2 regions of the Pseudoalteromonas sp. NZS71 genome follow, and region 1 is predicted to be linked to the other one. Evidence: predicted binding sites of a transcription regulator. Region 1 holds the regulator's gene; the other holds the start of a gene.
What was found. The regulator sigma-54, encoded in region 1, starts transcription at its own class of promoters, with help from an activator protein. The targets are predictions, from matches to a motif close to GTTGGCACGNNNNTNGNNT.
Positions count from the first base shown of each region.

Region 1 (8,174 bases):
GCTTTGGTACCCTTATTTTACACAACCAAATATTTTGCCTCAGACTGAGCCTGAAGTTATTGCCAAGCCTGATTACATAGCCATTGAACTCAAACAAACAGCCTATGACGAACAAGGTACAATCAGCCACAAAGTAACTGCGGCTAAAATGGAACTATATCAGCAATTAGGTTTCACGTTTTTTGAAAAACCCATTTTTACTTTATATAACGAAAAGCAAACGTGGCAAATAAATGCAGACGAAGCAACATTATACGAAGACAAACAATTAATTTTAGAAGGTAATGTGGTTGCCAAAAACTTAACCGATAACGCCATGATAGACAAAATCAATGCTGATAATATTCAGGTAGATATAAAGCTATTAACAATGCGCTCGGAGCAACCCGTTATCATCACTGGACCCAATTTAAAAATCACCGGCAAAGGCCTAGAAGCCGACTTAAAAACCGAAGTGATAAAACTAATTAACCATACGCGAACCATATATTATGACCAATAAAATATTAAAATCACTTATTATTCCTACACTTATACTAGCATTTAATAGCAGTGCTGCAGAGCCAAATACACAGCCTGCTGCAAATCAAATATCAATAAGCGCCGATAAGCAAGAAGGTCAATTAAAAGCTAATGTCGGGATTTTTGAGAAAAACGTTGAAATTATTCACGGTAACCGCCGTATTACAGCCGACCGTCTCGAAGTACATAAACGCGATGAACTTGGTGATAATAAGCAATTATTAATTGCCACTGGTAGCCCTGCCCACTTTGAAGAGAAGCAATCAGACGGCACGACTATGAGCGCCAGTGCTGACGAAGTACGTTACGATGTATCTAAGCGTTTTTTAACGCTTGTTGGTAATGCACAGGTATCGCAAGCAGGACAAAAAATAAATGCTAAAAGCATTACCTACGACATTGAGCAACAGCTAATCAGTGCCGAAAAAGATGAAAACTCAACTGACCGCGTTCATACAATTTTAGTACCCATTGAAACTAAAAAAAGTAAAAAAAGCGACAAAGGTCAACCATGAGCACATTAAAAGCAGAACTATTAGCAAAGAGCTATAAAGGCCGTGAAGTTGTAAAAAACGTTGGCCTTGAAGTAAAAGCGGGCAGTATTGTTGGCTTACTTGGCCCTAACGGCGCAGGCAAAACAACCACGTTTTATATGATTGTAGGCCTTGTGCCTAGCGATAAAGGTAAAATATCGATAGATGATAACGATATTACTCTTTTACCTATGCATAGTCGTGCTAGATTAGGCATAGGCTACTTACCGCAAGAGTCTTCAATTTTCAGAAAGCTAACTGTTTATCAAAACTTAATGGCTATTTTAGAAACGCGCAAAGAGCTAAATAAACAAACTCGAGAAGATACACTCGATAAATTATTAGATGAATTTAGCATACAACACATTCGCGATAGCCAAGGTATGGCATTATCAGGTGGCGAACGTCGTCGTGTCGAAATAGCACGTGCGCTGGCAGCAGATCCTAAATTTATATTACTGGATGAACCGTTCGCTGGTGTTGATCCAATTTCAGTATTAGATATAAAGAAAATAATAGAACATCTTAAAAATCGTGGGATTGGAGTATTAATTACCGACCATAACGTAAGAGAAACCCTTGATGTTTGTGAAAAAGCCTACATTGTTTCTCATGGGGAGCTGATTGCATCAGGTACTCCAGAACACGTATTAAATGATAAAACAGTACGCGATGTTTACTTAGGCGAGCAATTTAGGCTGTAACATTTACGCCATGTCTTTAAGCATCTGCTAGTATTAATTATAACAACATAAAAGGATTGTTAGAGATACATGAGGCAATCACTACAGCTGCGCATGGGCCAGCAACTTACAATGACTCCACAGCTGCAACAAGCTATTCGTTTGTTGCAACTCAGTACATTGGATCTCCAGCAAGAAATACAAGAAGCTCTCGACAGCAACCCGCTATTAGAGGTTGAAGAACAAGACTACTCAGAAGATGCTGCTGGCAAAAACGAGCAAAAAGCTGATACCGATGACATAACTGTTAGCGCATCTGCCGATGATGCTCCAAGCGAATACGAACAAGATAGTGGTGAAGCACTTGCGAAAGACACGCTAAGTGACGACATGGCTATGGATGTTAGCTGGGATGAGTACATGAGTGCCGCTCCTGCAGCATCATCGGGTCCAATGCCTGAAGATGAATCAATTTATCAAGGTGCCTCTACAGAGACGCTCCATGAGTATTTAATGTGGCAGTTACAATTAACGCCATTTAGCCCTACAGACGAAGCTATTGCTATTGCCATCGTAGAAGCAGTTGATGATTCAGGTATTTTAACACTAAGCTGCGAAGAGATTTTAGAAAGCTTTAATCAAGAAAACGAAGATGATAACGAAGTCGAACTTGATGAAATTGAAGCTGTATTAAAACGCATCCAACTGTTTGATCCTGTTGGTATTGCTGCACGTAGTTTACAAGAGTGTTTGTGTATTCAGCTTAATCAGTTTGATAAAGAAACACCTTACATTAATGAAACAAAAATGATTTTAACCGAGCATATTGATTTATTAGCTGCTCGTGACTATCGTACATTAATGAAGAAAACCAAGCTCAAAGAAGAAGAGCTTAAAGAAGTAATGACATTAATCCATACTCTTAGTCCTAAGCCAGCAGATACTATTGTAAGAGAAGAATCTGAGTATGTTATTCCAGACGTGTCAGTTAAAAAAATTAAAGGCCGCTGGGTTGTTGAGTTAAACCCAGATAGCATGCCTAAAATTCGTGTTAATAGCCAATACGCTGCAATGTCTCGCACTGTGAAATCGAGTGGTGACAGCCAGTTTATTCGCTCGCATTTACAAGAAGCTAAATGGTTTATTAAAAGCTTAGAAAGTAGAAACGACACACTTTTAAAAGTAACTAATTGTATTGTTAAGCAACAACAAGGCTTTTTTGAACACGGCCCTGAAGCAATGAAACCAATGGTTTTAAATGATGTTGCTGAAATGGTAGAAATGCACGAATCAACAATTTCGCGCGTAACAACTCAAAAGTATATGCATACACCCCGTGGTATATTTGAGCTTAAATACTTTTTCTCAAGCCATGTAAGCACCGAAAACGGTGGTGAATGTTCATCTACAGCAATTCGTGCACTTATCCGCAAATTAATCGCTGCAGAAAACTCAGCAAAACCATTGAGTGATAGCAAAATAGCGGATATATTGGCTGAGCAAGGAATTAAAGTAGCAAGACGTACAATCGCAAAATACCGCGAATCTCTGGCTATTCCACCGTCAAATCAACGTAAAAGCTTGATCTAAGACGCAAAAAAAAGAGGGTAATGCTTATGCAACTAAACTTAACTGGTCGTCACGTAGAATTAACCGATTCACTAAGAGACTATATTAATACCAAATTTGCGAAGCTAGAAAGACACTCTGATCATATTAATAATGTTCATGTCATTCTCGATGTAGAAAAATTAAATCAAAAAGCAGAAGCCACAATACATGTAAGTGGTGCTGAGCTATTTGCCTCTACGGAACATCAAGATATGTATGCCGCCATTGACTCGTTGATCGACAAGCTCGATCGACAAGTAATTAAACACAAAGAGAAGCTTGCTCGACACTAATATGATGAAATTAAGCTCACTTATATGCCAGGACTGCAGCAAAGCTGCGGTCCTTTTTAATAGCAAAAAAAGAATTTTAGAGTTCATTAGCGAACTTGCTCACGACAAACTTCCGTATTTACCGCAACAGGATATCCTTACTGCTTTAATGAGTAGAGAGAAACTGGGTAGTACAGGTATTGGCCGTGGCATTGCCATTCCTCATGGTCGAATGAGCGGTGCAGAAGAGCCTTTAGCTTTAGTACTCGTTAGCGAAACTCCAATAAATTTTGATGCAATAGATAATCGTCCTGTTGATATTTTTGTCGCACTCATCGTACCAGATGGCGATAACCAACAGCACTTAAAGACTCTCGCAACCATTGCTGATAAACTAAACAACAAAGATTTTTGTAAACAGTTACGCTGTGCAAAATCAGATGCTGAGCTTTACCAAGTTATTGTCGATCAATCATAGTTTTATAAAGGGTGTTAAATGGAGTTAATTATCATAAGCGGCCGTTCTGGTTCTGGAAAGTCGGTTGCTTTACGCGTTGTAGAAGATTTAGGCTATTATTGCGTAGATAATATTCCAGTTAACTTGCTTCCTTCATTAGTTCGCAGTGTGTCTGATAGCTACGATAAAATTGCTGTTAGCATTGATGTGCGAAACATCCCTAAAGAGCAAGATGAATTTAACGATATTCTTGAATACTTACCAGGCTTTGCAAATCCTACGTTATTTTATTTAGATAGCGACGATCAAACGTTGATAAAACGCTTTTCAGAAACACGCAGGTTACACCCACTATCAATTGACTCGCTGCCTCTTGATTTAGCCATCAAAAAAGAAAAAGAATTACTTGATGTATTAATCACCCGCGCCGACTTTATGATAGACACAACTGATTTAAGCGTTCACCAACTTGCAGAATCTATTCGTGAAAAGATTTTAGGTAAAAAAGATAAGCAACTAATTGTCACGTTTGAATCGTTTGGTTTTAAACACGGTATACCAAAAGAAGCAGACTATGTATTTGATGCGCGTTTTTTACCAAATCCACACTGGGAACCTGAATTAAAACCTTTAAATGGGTTAGATCAACCCGTTAAAGATTATTTGGCCAATCACAGCATAGTGCAAAAATTCACATGGCAAATTCAAACATTTGTACAAACGTGGTTACCGCACTTAGAGCGAAATAACCGCAGTTATTTAACCATAGCTATCGGATGTACAGGCGGACAACATCGCTCTGTATATTTAGCGCAAACTATCGGTGAAAGTTTTGCAATGACACATCCCAATGTAAAAATTCGCCATCGTGAACAAGAAAAATAATAGAGCTGAATAATCACCTGTTCAGCTTAGGTAGAGTAAGTTATGCACTGTGAAGACACTTTTTTAATAAAAAACAAATTAGGCTTACACGCTAGAGCAGCTACTGTGCTTGCGCAGTTAGCAGTACAATTTGATGCGACAATCACATTATTTCAAGATGATAAAGAAGCCGCGGGCGATAGCGTACTTGCACTAATGTTACTTGAAAGTAGCCAAGGCAAAGAAGTAAAAGTTGTATGCAAAGGCCCCGATTCTGAGCAAGCTTTACATGCTGTTGGAGAGTTAATAGCACAACGTTTTAATGAGCAAGAATAAACAGTTATAAAAATAATGCTCGCATTACTAACGCCTCAACTAAAACAGATATATAAATACGGTTAGTGACGCCAGTTAACTCACCTCTCCCCATAAAGTAATATAAAAATTTATAAAGGACGCCAATGCCTGAAGCTTTTGAACAAGATTACCCACTACAGCAACTAAAACAAGTGACTAAGTCACTCAATAGTGGTCAATTTGTTCAAGTTAGGCGCATGCTCGCAAAAACAGCTCCTTGTGATACCGCATTATTATTAGAATCATCCCCCCATAAAATTCGCCGACTTCTCTGGCAGTTGGTTGATCCTGATGTGCAAGGCGATGTTCTTGAAGAACTATCAGAAGATGTTCGCTTAGGCATTATTGCCCAGATGGAACCTAAGCACATTGCAGCCGCAACAGAGGATATGGGCCACGATGACTTAGGTGAAGTATTACGTAGTCTGCCAGATACCGTTTATAAAGACGTTGTTAGCGCGATGGACATTCAAGACCGTGAGCGTGCAACACAAGCACTTTCGTATCAAGAGCGTTCTGCTGGCGCGCTAATGAACACCGATACGGTGACCATCCGCCCTGACGTTACGCTTGATGTTGTACTTAGATATATTAGGCTACGCGGCGAGTTACCAGAAGGTACCGATGACTTGTATGTTGTTGATAAGCATAATTGCTTTATAGGCGCTTTATCACTCAGTACATTATTAACTAACCCGCCAGAAAAAATTGTTCGCGATTTAATGGATGAAGATTGTGAGTCTATCCCAATCTCTATGGATGAAAGTGAAGTCGCGCAATTATTTGAACGTCATAATTGGATATCGGCCCCCGTAGTTGATGATAACGATCAGCTCCTTGGTCGTGTAACTATCGATGACATCGTTGACGTAATAAGAGAAGATGCGGAGCATAGCTTACTAAGTTTAGCCGGTCTTGATGATGAAGAAGATACCTTTGCACCAGTACTAAAAAGCTCTAAAAAACGCTCAGTTTGGTTAGGTGTCAACTTACTAACGGCACTTGCAGCTGCTTTTGTAGCTAGCTTTTTTGAAGGCACTTTAGATGTTTTACCTATTTTAGCTGTACTTAACGGTATTGTCCCTTCTATGGGTGGTGTTGCAGGCAGCCAATCATTGACGCTTGTTATTCGTGGTATTGCGGTAGGTCATATAAATCAAACAAACCAACGTTTCTTGATGATGAAAGAGCTTGCTATTGGCGCGTTAAACGGGGTTTTGTGGTCGTTGTTAATAGCAGGTGTTATTGCCCTATGGCAGTGGGACTTTATGCTTGGTGGCGTACTCGCCTTCGCTATGTTTATGAACTTAGTGGTGGCAGGTGTTGCTGGTGCGAGTATCCCTATTATTCTTAAGAGAATGAATATAGACCCAGCACTTGCAGGGAGTGTAGTGCTAACCACGGTGACAGATATTGTGGGTATATTCGCCTTTTTAGGTACTGCTACTTGGTTGCTGGTTTAAATTAGAAACTTTTGCAAATAACTAAAGTAAAAAACACTTAGGGTAAAGCTGCAACTATGACAACGGATACCAAAAATAAAAAAGACACACCTAAAAAAACGCCAAAACAAAAAGGGCTATCAATATTAAAAAGTGTATTGATATATGGCTCTATATTTTTCGTAATTTATAACGCTGTTAATTGGTGGAGGCAACCGGTCATGCCTGCAAATCCTCAATTACAATTAATAGACTATAAAGGGCAAAACATTGATTTATCAGCAATGAGCCAAGATAAACCAACGCTTGTGTACTTTTGGGGAACTTGGTGCCCTATTTGTAGTATTACCTCCCCAGCCATAAACGAACTCGCAAACGAGAATAACTACCCTGTCGTGAGCATCGCAATAAAATCAGGTTCTGATAAAGAACTACATGAGTATCTAAATGATCACGGCTACAATTTTGCCACTGTCAACGATCAACACGGTGAGATATTTGCCGACTGGCAAGGACAAGTCACGCCATCCTATATAATCTTAAAAGATAATAAAATGAAGCAAGGGCTAACAGGTATTCAACCGTTATGGTCACTTAAATTACGTTTGTGGTTATCATCAACGTTTTAAAAAAACTAACTAGAAGTATATAGGCTCTAAATACGCCAATCTTAAGGGGAGTTTCTAAAAGTTCGCTCTTTATTACCTACAATAATATAGCCAATAAAGAGCAAGGTTTACTTAATTTACGCATGAAAAGGGTTTAAAAACCCTTAGCGTAATTAAACTAATCTACTAGGGCGTGTTGATCTTTGTGGATTGAAATTTGTTCAATCTAGGGGCGATTAAATCGCGGCGCGAGGTTTGTAACCTAGTGGGCTAAGTAAAAACCGAGCAACAAAGAGTTAATCGTCCCTAGAAAGAACCCAAAGGGCAGCGCATGTTTGGTATTTATGCTGCGTTATCGCCTATTCATGGGGAATAACCACACTACATAGGCTCCGCCTTGCCTAAAAACCAAACATACTGCTGCAAATTCACCCACCAAAGATCAACACGCCCTAGTTATTAATAGATTGAATCACTAACGTGTACTTTGACGATTACCGCCTACTTTTGGTTTAGTGTTTGCCTTTTTAAATTGGCTAAAACCGGTATGTCGCGTTAGTGCCGGACGTCCGCCTTTACTGCGACCTTTACCTGCTTTTTCATCACGCCCTTCTTCAGGCACTAAACAGTTAGGCCCTTTACCAATTAAATTAGCTTTACCCATTTTACGCAGTGCTTCGCGTATCATCGGCCAACCTGCTGCATCATGGTAGCGTAAAATAGCTTTATGTAATCTACGTTGGCGAGCACCTTTAGGTACTGGAACAACTTCTGTATTGTTTTTTATATTACGTAAAGAGTTCATCTCTGTATGATAAATAGTCG
Region 1 covers NZ_JADYWS010000008.1:144,447-152,620, forward strand. Annotated here, with positions in the region: gene lptC (LPS export ABC transporter periplasmic protein LptC) at 1-502, shown strand, start outside; gene lptA (lipopolysaccharide transport periplasmic protein LptA) at 492-1,037, shown strand; gene lptB (LPS export ABC transporter ATP-binding protein) at 1,034-1,759, shown strand; gene I6E85_RS07410 (RNA polymerase factor sigma-54) at 1,829-3,328, shown strand; gene hpf (ribosome hibernation promoting factor) at 3,355-3,642, shown strand; gene ptsN (PTS IIA-like nitrogen regulatory protein PtsN) at 3,647-4,099, shown strand; gene rapZ (RNase adapter RapZ) at 4,118-4,963, shown strand; gene I6E85_RS07430 (HPr family phosphocarrier protein) at 5,006-5,278, shown strand; gene mgtE (magnesium transporter) at 5,404-6,762, shown strand; gene I6E85_RS07440 (protein disulfide oxidoreductase) at 6,819-7,370, shown strand; gene I6E85_RS07445 (YgiQ family radical SAM protein) at 7,825-8,174, opposite strand, start outside.

Region 2 (8,174 bases), on a different contig from region 1:
ATTTTTATAGCAGCATCTTGCTTATGACCAGAACAATTAGCCAGTGCGGTTTTAATTAAGCGAGTTTCTAGCTGGGCTTGAATGTCAGGCCAAATATTTTCTTTGCCTTGTTTAAGCTCTTGATTAAGCCATTGCTGAAACGCATCTAGCCAATCACCTTCTTCCTGGGTTGGCGAAGCATCCAGAATCTCTGGAGGTAAGTCTTGCTCGCTTACAAGCTCACCCGGTGCCATTACAGTAAGCCAGCGACAGGTGTTTTCTAATTGGCGTACATTGCCTGGCCAATTAAATAAGCGTAATTGCTCAGTTGCCTTAGGGCTCAGCACTTTGCTTTCTACTTGTAGCTCTTTAGCGCTTTTATGTAAAAAGTGTTGCGATAAGCTTTCTATATCTTCAGTACGCTCTCGAAGAGCAGGTAAACGTAGGCGCACAACATTAAGACGATGGAATAAATCATCCCTAAACTTGCCCTGTTTAACTAAATCTTCAAGGTTTTGGTGCGTAGCCGCAATAATACGCACATCTACTTTTATACTTTGATGGCCACCAACGCGATAAAACTCACCATCGGCAAGAACGCGTAATAAACGTGTTTGTACATCAAGTGGCATATCACCAATTTCATCTAAAAATAGTGTGCCGCCATTGGCTTGCTCAAAGCGGCCTTTACGCACGCTGTCGGCGCCCGTAAATGCGCCTTTTTCGTGGCCAAATAACTCTGACTCAACAAGCTCTTTTGGAATGGCTGCCATGTTAAGTGCAATAAATTGATTTTCTTTACGTGGGCTATGATTGTGCAGCGCACTGGCGACAAGTTCTTTACCTGTTCCAGATTCGCCATTTATTAATACGCTCATGCTAGAGGCCGATAGTTTACCTATCGCTCTAAACACTTCTTGCATTGCGGGCGCTTCACCAATTATGTGGGCACTTTTTGGTGGAGCTTGCTTGCGTTTAGTTTTTTTAGTGGAGTTTGCTCTGCATGCGCTTTCGACTAGCGCCACTGCTTCGTTTAAATCAAACGGCTTAGCGAGGTATTCAAAAGCACCTTTTTGGAATGCATTTACAGCTGAGTCTAAATCTGAGTGCGCAGTCATTATAATAACCGGCAGCCCAGGGTTTTGCTCTGCAATAAGTTCAAGCAACGCCATACCATCCATACCAGGCATTCGTACGTCAGAAACTAAAACAGTAGGTTGGCTAAACTTTAGGGCGCTTAGTACATCTTGCGCATTAGCAAAGCTCTCTGTGTTAAACCCTGCACGGGTTAGTGCTTTTTCAAGTACAAATCGAATAGAAGCATCATCATCTACAAGCCAAACTGTTTTCATGCAAACTCCAAACATTAATCTGCAAAGGGCAGATAGATATTAAATTCAGTATGTCCAGGCCAGCTATCACATTCTATATAGCCATCATGTTGATCTATCAGTGTTTGCGCTATTGAGAGTCCTAACCCAGAGCCACCTTCTTTATTGGTGATCATAGGGTAGAACAGTGTTTCGCGTACACTGGGATCAATACCTGGTCCGTTATCAGATATTTGGATCAACAAGGCTTTTTTAGGTGCTTTACCTGGGCGACGATGCTGATGATTAATGCGGGTTTTTATTGTTATTTCACCGCCATCTACAAGCGCCTGTTGGGCATTTCGAACAATGTTTAATACCACTTGCTGAATTTTGCCTTGATCAATGTATACATCAGGAATACTTGGGTCGTAATCTTTAACTAAGCTAATGTTAGAACAATTATCTAACGTACTTAGCCTTGCAACTGATTCAAGTGATTGATGTATATTGCCATACGATTTTTGCGGAAGTTGATTGGGTCCCAAAAGCCTATCTACTAGTTCGCGTAATCGGTCGGCTTGCTCAATGATGAGCTCAGCACATTGATCTCTTTCTTGTTGATCAACCTCATACTGCAATAACTGCGCCGCTCCGCGAATTCCACCTAAAGGATTTTTAATTTCGTGAGCTAAGCCTCTAATTAGGTTTCGGGCAGCTTGATATTGATGCATTTGATTAGACGCTTGGTCGTGCTTAATTTCGTCATCGGTTTGGCGCCACTCAAATAAAATATAAAGCGAGCCATTAAACTTAATTTGTCGTGTACTTACGGCTACTTTTGCATGGCGAGAATCGCTAAAAACCACGTCAGCTCTATGCTGCTGGCAATCTACGCCTTCAACTAATGAGTATTGTTCTATACGCTGTAAATCGATTGAATGGTAGTTAAAAAGGCTATCAAACGGTTGTTCTAACAAGCGCTTATTACCAAGGCCAAGCAGCTCGCTGGTACTGGTGTTGGCATATACAACGGTGAAGTTTTTATCAAGTAGCATGATAGCGGTTGTTTGATTTTGCCAAATGGCATCGAGTAGCTCAGGGCTAAAGTTTTTATTATTAATCATAGCTGCACCATTTTAGTGCGTGGATGTTTGCAAGCAAGTTATATGGTTAAATACACTGCTGCACGTTTAGTAATGCCCCAATTTAGTTACCTAGGTTTAGCCCTTTTCGGTGCATAAAAAATATGCAGGGTTCGCTTGTAGCAATAACTTGGTTTTTACTATTAAAAAGCTTTAATTGTAGTGTGTGCTGACCACGTTCTACATCTCTAATTGCAAAGGTTGAGCTGTCACTGGCTGGGCCGTGTGCTTTACCATCAATAAAAAGTTGTATAGTAAAACCCGTTTCAAAGCGTGGTTTTATTCGGCTAGTTACATAAACAGTGCCGGTATTTTCACGAATAGTCTGGTTATGATCAGGTGAGGAAATAGCAATACTAAAGGCCGCTTGTTGAGGCTGAGGTTGCTCGTCAAAAATGTCAGTATTTGTTGCAGGCATATTAAGATCTTGGCTGGTGAGTTTTACCTCTTGGGCCCCTTTATGAGGGGTGTCTGAGAACACTAATACGCCATTTTTATCTTTCCAAGCGTATATTTTTGTTTCACCGGCATAACCATAATTACTTAATCCTAAAGTAATTAATAGTAATAAAATCTTGTTATTCACTCTGCAGCCCTGCATTTTTATCGGTAACTTAACTTTAGTGGAGATTGACTAATTTTACCATTAAAAAAGCCCGCAAAGCGGGCTTGAGAACACACATATTTTTTACAGCTTAATTAACAGCTGTAGTACATTTCAAACTCAACTGGATGAGTTGTCATGTTAAGCTTTTCAACTTCTTTAGACTTAAGTTCGATGTAAGCATCGATTAAGTCATCAGTGAATACGCCACCTTGAGTTAAGAATTCACGGTCTGCGCTAAGTGCAGATAGTGCTTCGTCAAGTGATGCTGCAACAGTTGGAATTTCTGCTGCTTCTTCAGCTGGTAAGTCGTATAAATCTTTATCCATAGCATCGCCAGGATGGATCTTGTTTTTGATACCATCAAGGCCAGCCATAAGCATTGCTGAGAAAGCAAGGTATGGGTTAGCAGTTGGATCCGGGAAGCGTACTTCAATACGACGACCTTTTTCAGATGGAACCACTGGGATACGGATTGATGCAGAACGGTTACGTGCAGAGTATGCAAGCATAACTGGTGCTTCAAAACCTGGTACTAAACGTTTGTACGAGTTAGTAGACGCATTTGCAAAAGCGTTAATTGCTTTAGCATGCTTGATGATGCCGCCAATGTAGTAAAGTGCATCTTCAGAAAGACCGCCGTACTTATCACCAGCAAAAAGGTTTACACCATCTTTAGCAAGTGACTGGTGACAATGCATACCAGAACCGTTATCACCAACAACTGGCTTAGGCATAAACGTTGCTGTTTTACCGTATAAGTGAGCCATGTTATGGATAACATATTTCATTTCTTGAATTTCATCCGCTTTTAATACCATTGTATTAAAGCGAGTAGCGATTTCGTTTTGACCTGCTGTTGCTACTTCGTGGTGATGTGCTTCTACTACTTGGCCCATTTCTTCTAGAACTAGACACGTAGCTGAACGCCAATCTTGGAAGTCATCAACTGGAGCAACTGGGAAGTAACCGCCTTTAACACCTGGACGATGACCAGTGTTGCCATCTGCATATTCTTTATCTGAGTTCCAAGCAGCTTGCTTAGAATCAATTTTGTACATAGATCCAGACATATCTGATTTGTATTTAACATCGTCAAATACGAAAAATTCTGGCTCAGGGCCAAATAAAACAGTGTCTGCAATGCCTGTAGATTTCATGTAATCTTCAGCGCGCTTAGCAACAGAACGCGGGTCGCGCTCATAGCCTTGTAGTGTAGAAGGCTCTACTACGTCACAACGTAAAATTAATGTCGCTTCTTCAGTGAAAGGGTCTAGTTTGATTGACTCAGGAACTGGCATTAATACCATGTCTGATTCGTTTATGCCTTTCCAGCCTGCAATTGAAGAACCGTCGAACATTTTACCGTCTTCGAAAAAATCTTCATCAACTTGGTGATGAGGGATCGATACATGTTGTTCTTTACCCTTAGTGTCAGTAAAGCGTAAATCAATGAACTTGACGTCATTTTCTTTAATAAAATCTAAAACCGATTGTGACATGTGTCCTCCAACTATTGGGTTTTGTTATTGCTGCATAATTGCTTTGGTATTTACTAAGCTGATTTTGTGCCATTATTGTAACTGGCTGTTTATAAATTAAAAAAATATCATTGCATCAAAATGGAATATACAAACGCACCATATTGGTGCGTAAATATTCCATTTTAGTGCAAAATTTACAGAGCGTAATTTGTTGTTAATTTAATCAGCTGAAATTAGCATAACCTAAATGCAAAAGAGTAACAAAAAGATCGGAAAAATAGTCAAAAAGACTGTTTTTCAAAAAAATATTGAAATTTAATTCATATAATTGTCATATATAAAACAGATACTTAGTAAAAGTATTGAGAAAGTTTTAAAATATGTATTGGATAAACTTTCATCCATGTCATTAATGAGGGATAATATGCGCCCTTTTAAATCCTATGCTGGGACATCTCGCGAAAGCGTGGATGAGTGCGTAGATCTTGCAGGATCATTGAGAATTTAATTTCTCTGAGTAAATATATGAGCATCGAAAAGTTAAGAAATATAGCGATTATCGCGCACGTTGACCACGGTAAAACAACTCTGGTTGACAAACTACTTGAGCAATCAGGTACATTAGAAACACGCGGCGGTAACGAAGAGCGCGTGATGGACTCAAACGACATTGAGAAAGAACGTGGTATTACCATTTTGGCTAAAAACACAGCCATCTCTTGGAACGACTACCATATCAATATCGTAGATACTCCGGGACACGCCGATTTCGGTGGTGAAGTTGAACGCGTACTTTCGATGGCTGACTCAGTATTATTACTTGTTGATGCTCAAGAAGGTCCAATGCCACAAACGCGTTTCGTTACGCAAAAGGCATTCGCGCAAGGCTTAAAGCCAATCGTAGTTATCAATAAAATTGATAAGCCAGGTTCACGTCCTGATTGGGTTATGGATCAAATCTTTGATTTATTTGACAACCTTGGCGCAACTGACGAACAGTTAGATTTTAAAGTAATCTACGCTTCAGCTATCAACGGCTGGGCAACACTAGATTTAGACGAGCCATCAGACAACATGGAACCTATGTTCAAGATGATCGTTGACGAAGTATCACCACCGGATGCAGATCCTGAAGGTGACTTCCAAATGCAAATTTCTCAACTAGATTACAACTCTTATGTTGGTGTAGTTGGTATTGGTCGTATTAAACGTGGTTCTGTTGCTCCTAACCAACAAGTTACTATTATCAGTGCTGATGGCACTACACGTAATGGTAAAATTGGCGCAGTACAAAGCTACCTAGGTCTTGAACGTATCGAAACTGATAGAGCTTACGCTGGTAACATCGTAACTGTAACAGGTATTGGTGAGCTTAAGATTTCTGATACAGTTTGTTTCCCAGGAAACGTTGAAGCATTACCACCACTAAGTGTTGATGAGCCAACTGTAACAATGACATTCTCTGTAAATAACTCACCTTTCTGTGGTAAAGAAGGTAAGTTTGTAACGTCACGTAATATCCGTGAACGTTTAGACAAAGAATTAGTACACAACGTAGCACTTCGCGTTGAAGATACTGGTAGCCCAGATAGCTTCCGTGTTTCTGGTCGTGGTGAATTACACCTAGGTATCTTAATCGAGAACATGCGTCGTGAAGGTTACGAGCTTTCAGTTTCTCGTCCGGAAGTTATCTTACGTACTGTAGATGGCGTTCTAGAAGAACCGTTTGAAACAGTTACTATTGACTGTCAAGACGAGCATCAGGGTTCTGTTATGGAACAAGTTGGCCTACGTAAAGGTGAGCTTACTAACATGACTCCAGATGGCAAAGGCCGTATGCGTTTAGATTTCATGATCCCTAGCCGTGGTTTAATTGGTTTCCAAACTGATTTCATGACGCTTACTTCGGGTTCTGGTCTTATGTACCATACGTTCGATCATTACGGTCCTCACAAAGGTGGCGACATCGGTGTTCGTAAGAACGGCGTAATGATTGCAAATGCAACTGGTAAAGCACTTACTAACGCATTATTCAACTTACAAGAACGCGGCCGTTTATTCATCGGTCACGGTGTTGAAGTATACGAAGGTATGGTTATCGGTATTCATAACCGTGATAACGACCTTACAGTTAACGCCCTTAAAGGCAAGCAGTTAACTAACGTACGTGCATCTGGTACTGATGAAGCGCAAACGCTTTCTCCACACCTTAACTACTCACTTGAGCAAGCGCTTGAGTTCATCGATGATGACGAGCTAGTTGAAGTAACTCCACTAAACATTCGTATTCGTAAGCGTTACCTTACAGAAAACGAACGTAAACGTGCAGGTCGTGGACCTAAAGCATAATCTATTAATTTAGAATTATGATTTTAAAAGCCGCTGTATTGAAAAATACAGCGGCTTTTTTGTGTTTTGAAAACAAGAGCTGTAGGCTATAAGTCGTCAGCTGACAGTATTTAGCTCAAAATTACATAGCTACTGTTTTGTGATGAAATTTCCATAATATATTTACCTCTAAAAGCGCAGCGCCTCTTAACCTCTTTGTGAATAATTTACTTAAAGATCTTTTGCACAAGGAGAAGGGAATGAGAAGAGAAAGAGAGAGCTGAAACAGCCATAATGCAAAGTATCAGTGTTTGTTGGTGGGATTTTTTTGCGTTGGGTTTCGCTTCGCTCAACCCAACATACGTGTTCAATTATTTTATTGGTAGTTACTTACTTTTTAGGGAGTAGGGTGATTTTGCCAAATACGTCGGCATCTATAAATCCACGGTTTCTGTCGCCATTTACTGGCTGTACTTCGTGTGAGCCCATAAAGTGCTCGCGCACGTCACTGCCATCGTTATCGCAATACGCTAACATAAAGCCAATTACTTGTTTTTCGCTAAGTGTAATTGGGGTGTTTTTAGCACCTTCTTTATAATCATTAGGGTAGAGCTTTATTGCTACTTCCCAGGTAATGTTAAAAGGCGCAGTGGTGTTGCGCTTCCAGTTACTGACTAGGTGGTCGGTATACAAATGGGCTTTTTTATCAGGTCCGTAATCGGCGGCTTGGTTATCAAGGCCAATATGGTATGCCAAAGCGGTGTGATTAAATTGATGATTTCCGCCTGATGCATCGCTATCAATAAATACTTCAAGCGCATCGTCATCCCAATATTTATACGTTGGATCGGCGTGTGTATCTATTAAAACGTCATCCACAATATCGGCTTGTAGGTATAAATAGTTTTGATCCCACAGTAAGCGATAACGCCCTTTAAAGTCGGCATCGTTTGATGGCAGTGTGCCATCCATTAAATAAGGCATATCGTGCCAAGCGGCTTTATCCCACGCACTTTCTGATAGGCCATCAATAGTAATTGGAGTTGATGTATGTTCAACATCAATGGCCATTGCAGGCGTGCTTAATAAAAAGCTTAAGGCGAGTGCTAATTTTTTCATTAATTTCTCAATTTTATTGTGGATTTGTCTTAATGTAATAACAATCTTAAAACAGCTAAGTAAATAGTTATAGTGAAATACTTTCGCCTTCGTTTAAAATATACAGCGGTACTTTTGAATCCATTTTATTGTACATATGCAATAAGCGCAGCAAGGCAGAGTGGCTAGTATGGTCGCCCATTTTCCAACTTGAGTTACCGTATCC
Region 2 covers NZ_JADYWS010000007.1:109,428-117,601, reverse strand. Annotated here, with positions in the region: gene ntrC (nitrogen regulation protein NR(I)) at 1-1,331, opposite strand, end outside; gene glnL (nitrogen regulation protein NR(II)) at 1,346-2,416, opposite strand; gene I6E85_RS06495 (DUF4124 domain-containing protein) at 2,499-3,020, opposite strand; gene glnA (glutamate--ammonia ligase) at 3,134-4,540, opposite strand; gene typA (translational GTPase TypA) at 5,048-6,871, shown strand; gene I6E85_RS06480 (CBM9 family sugar-binding protein) at 7,241-7,969, opposite strand; gene I6E85_RS06475 (MBL fold metallo-hydrolase) at 8,037-8,174, opposite strand, start outside.
Region 2: the regulator sigma-54 is predicted to act here: its motif matches at 4,596-4,614, upstream of glnA (glutamate--ammonia ligase).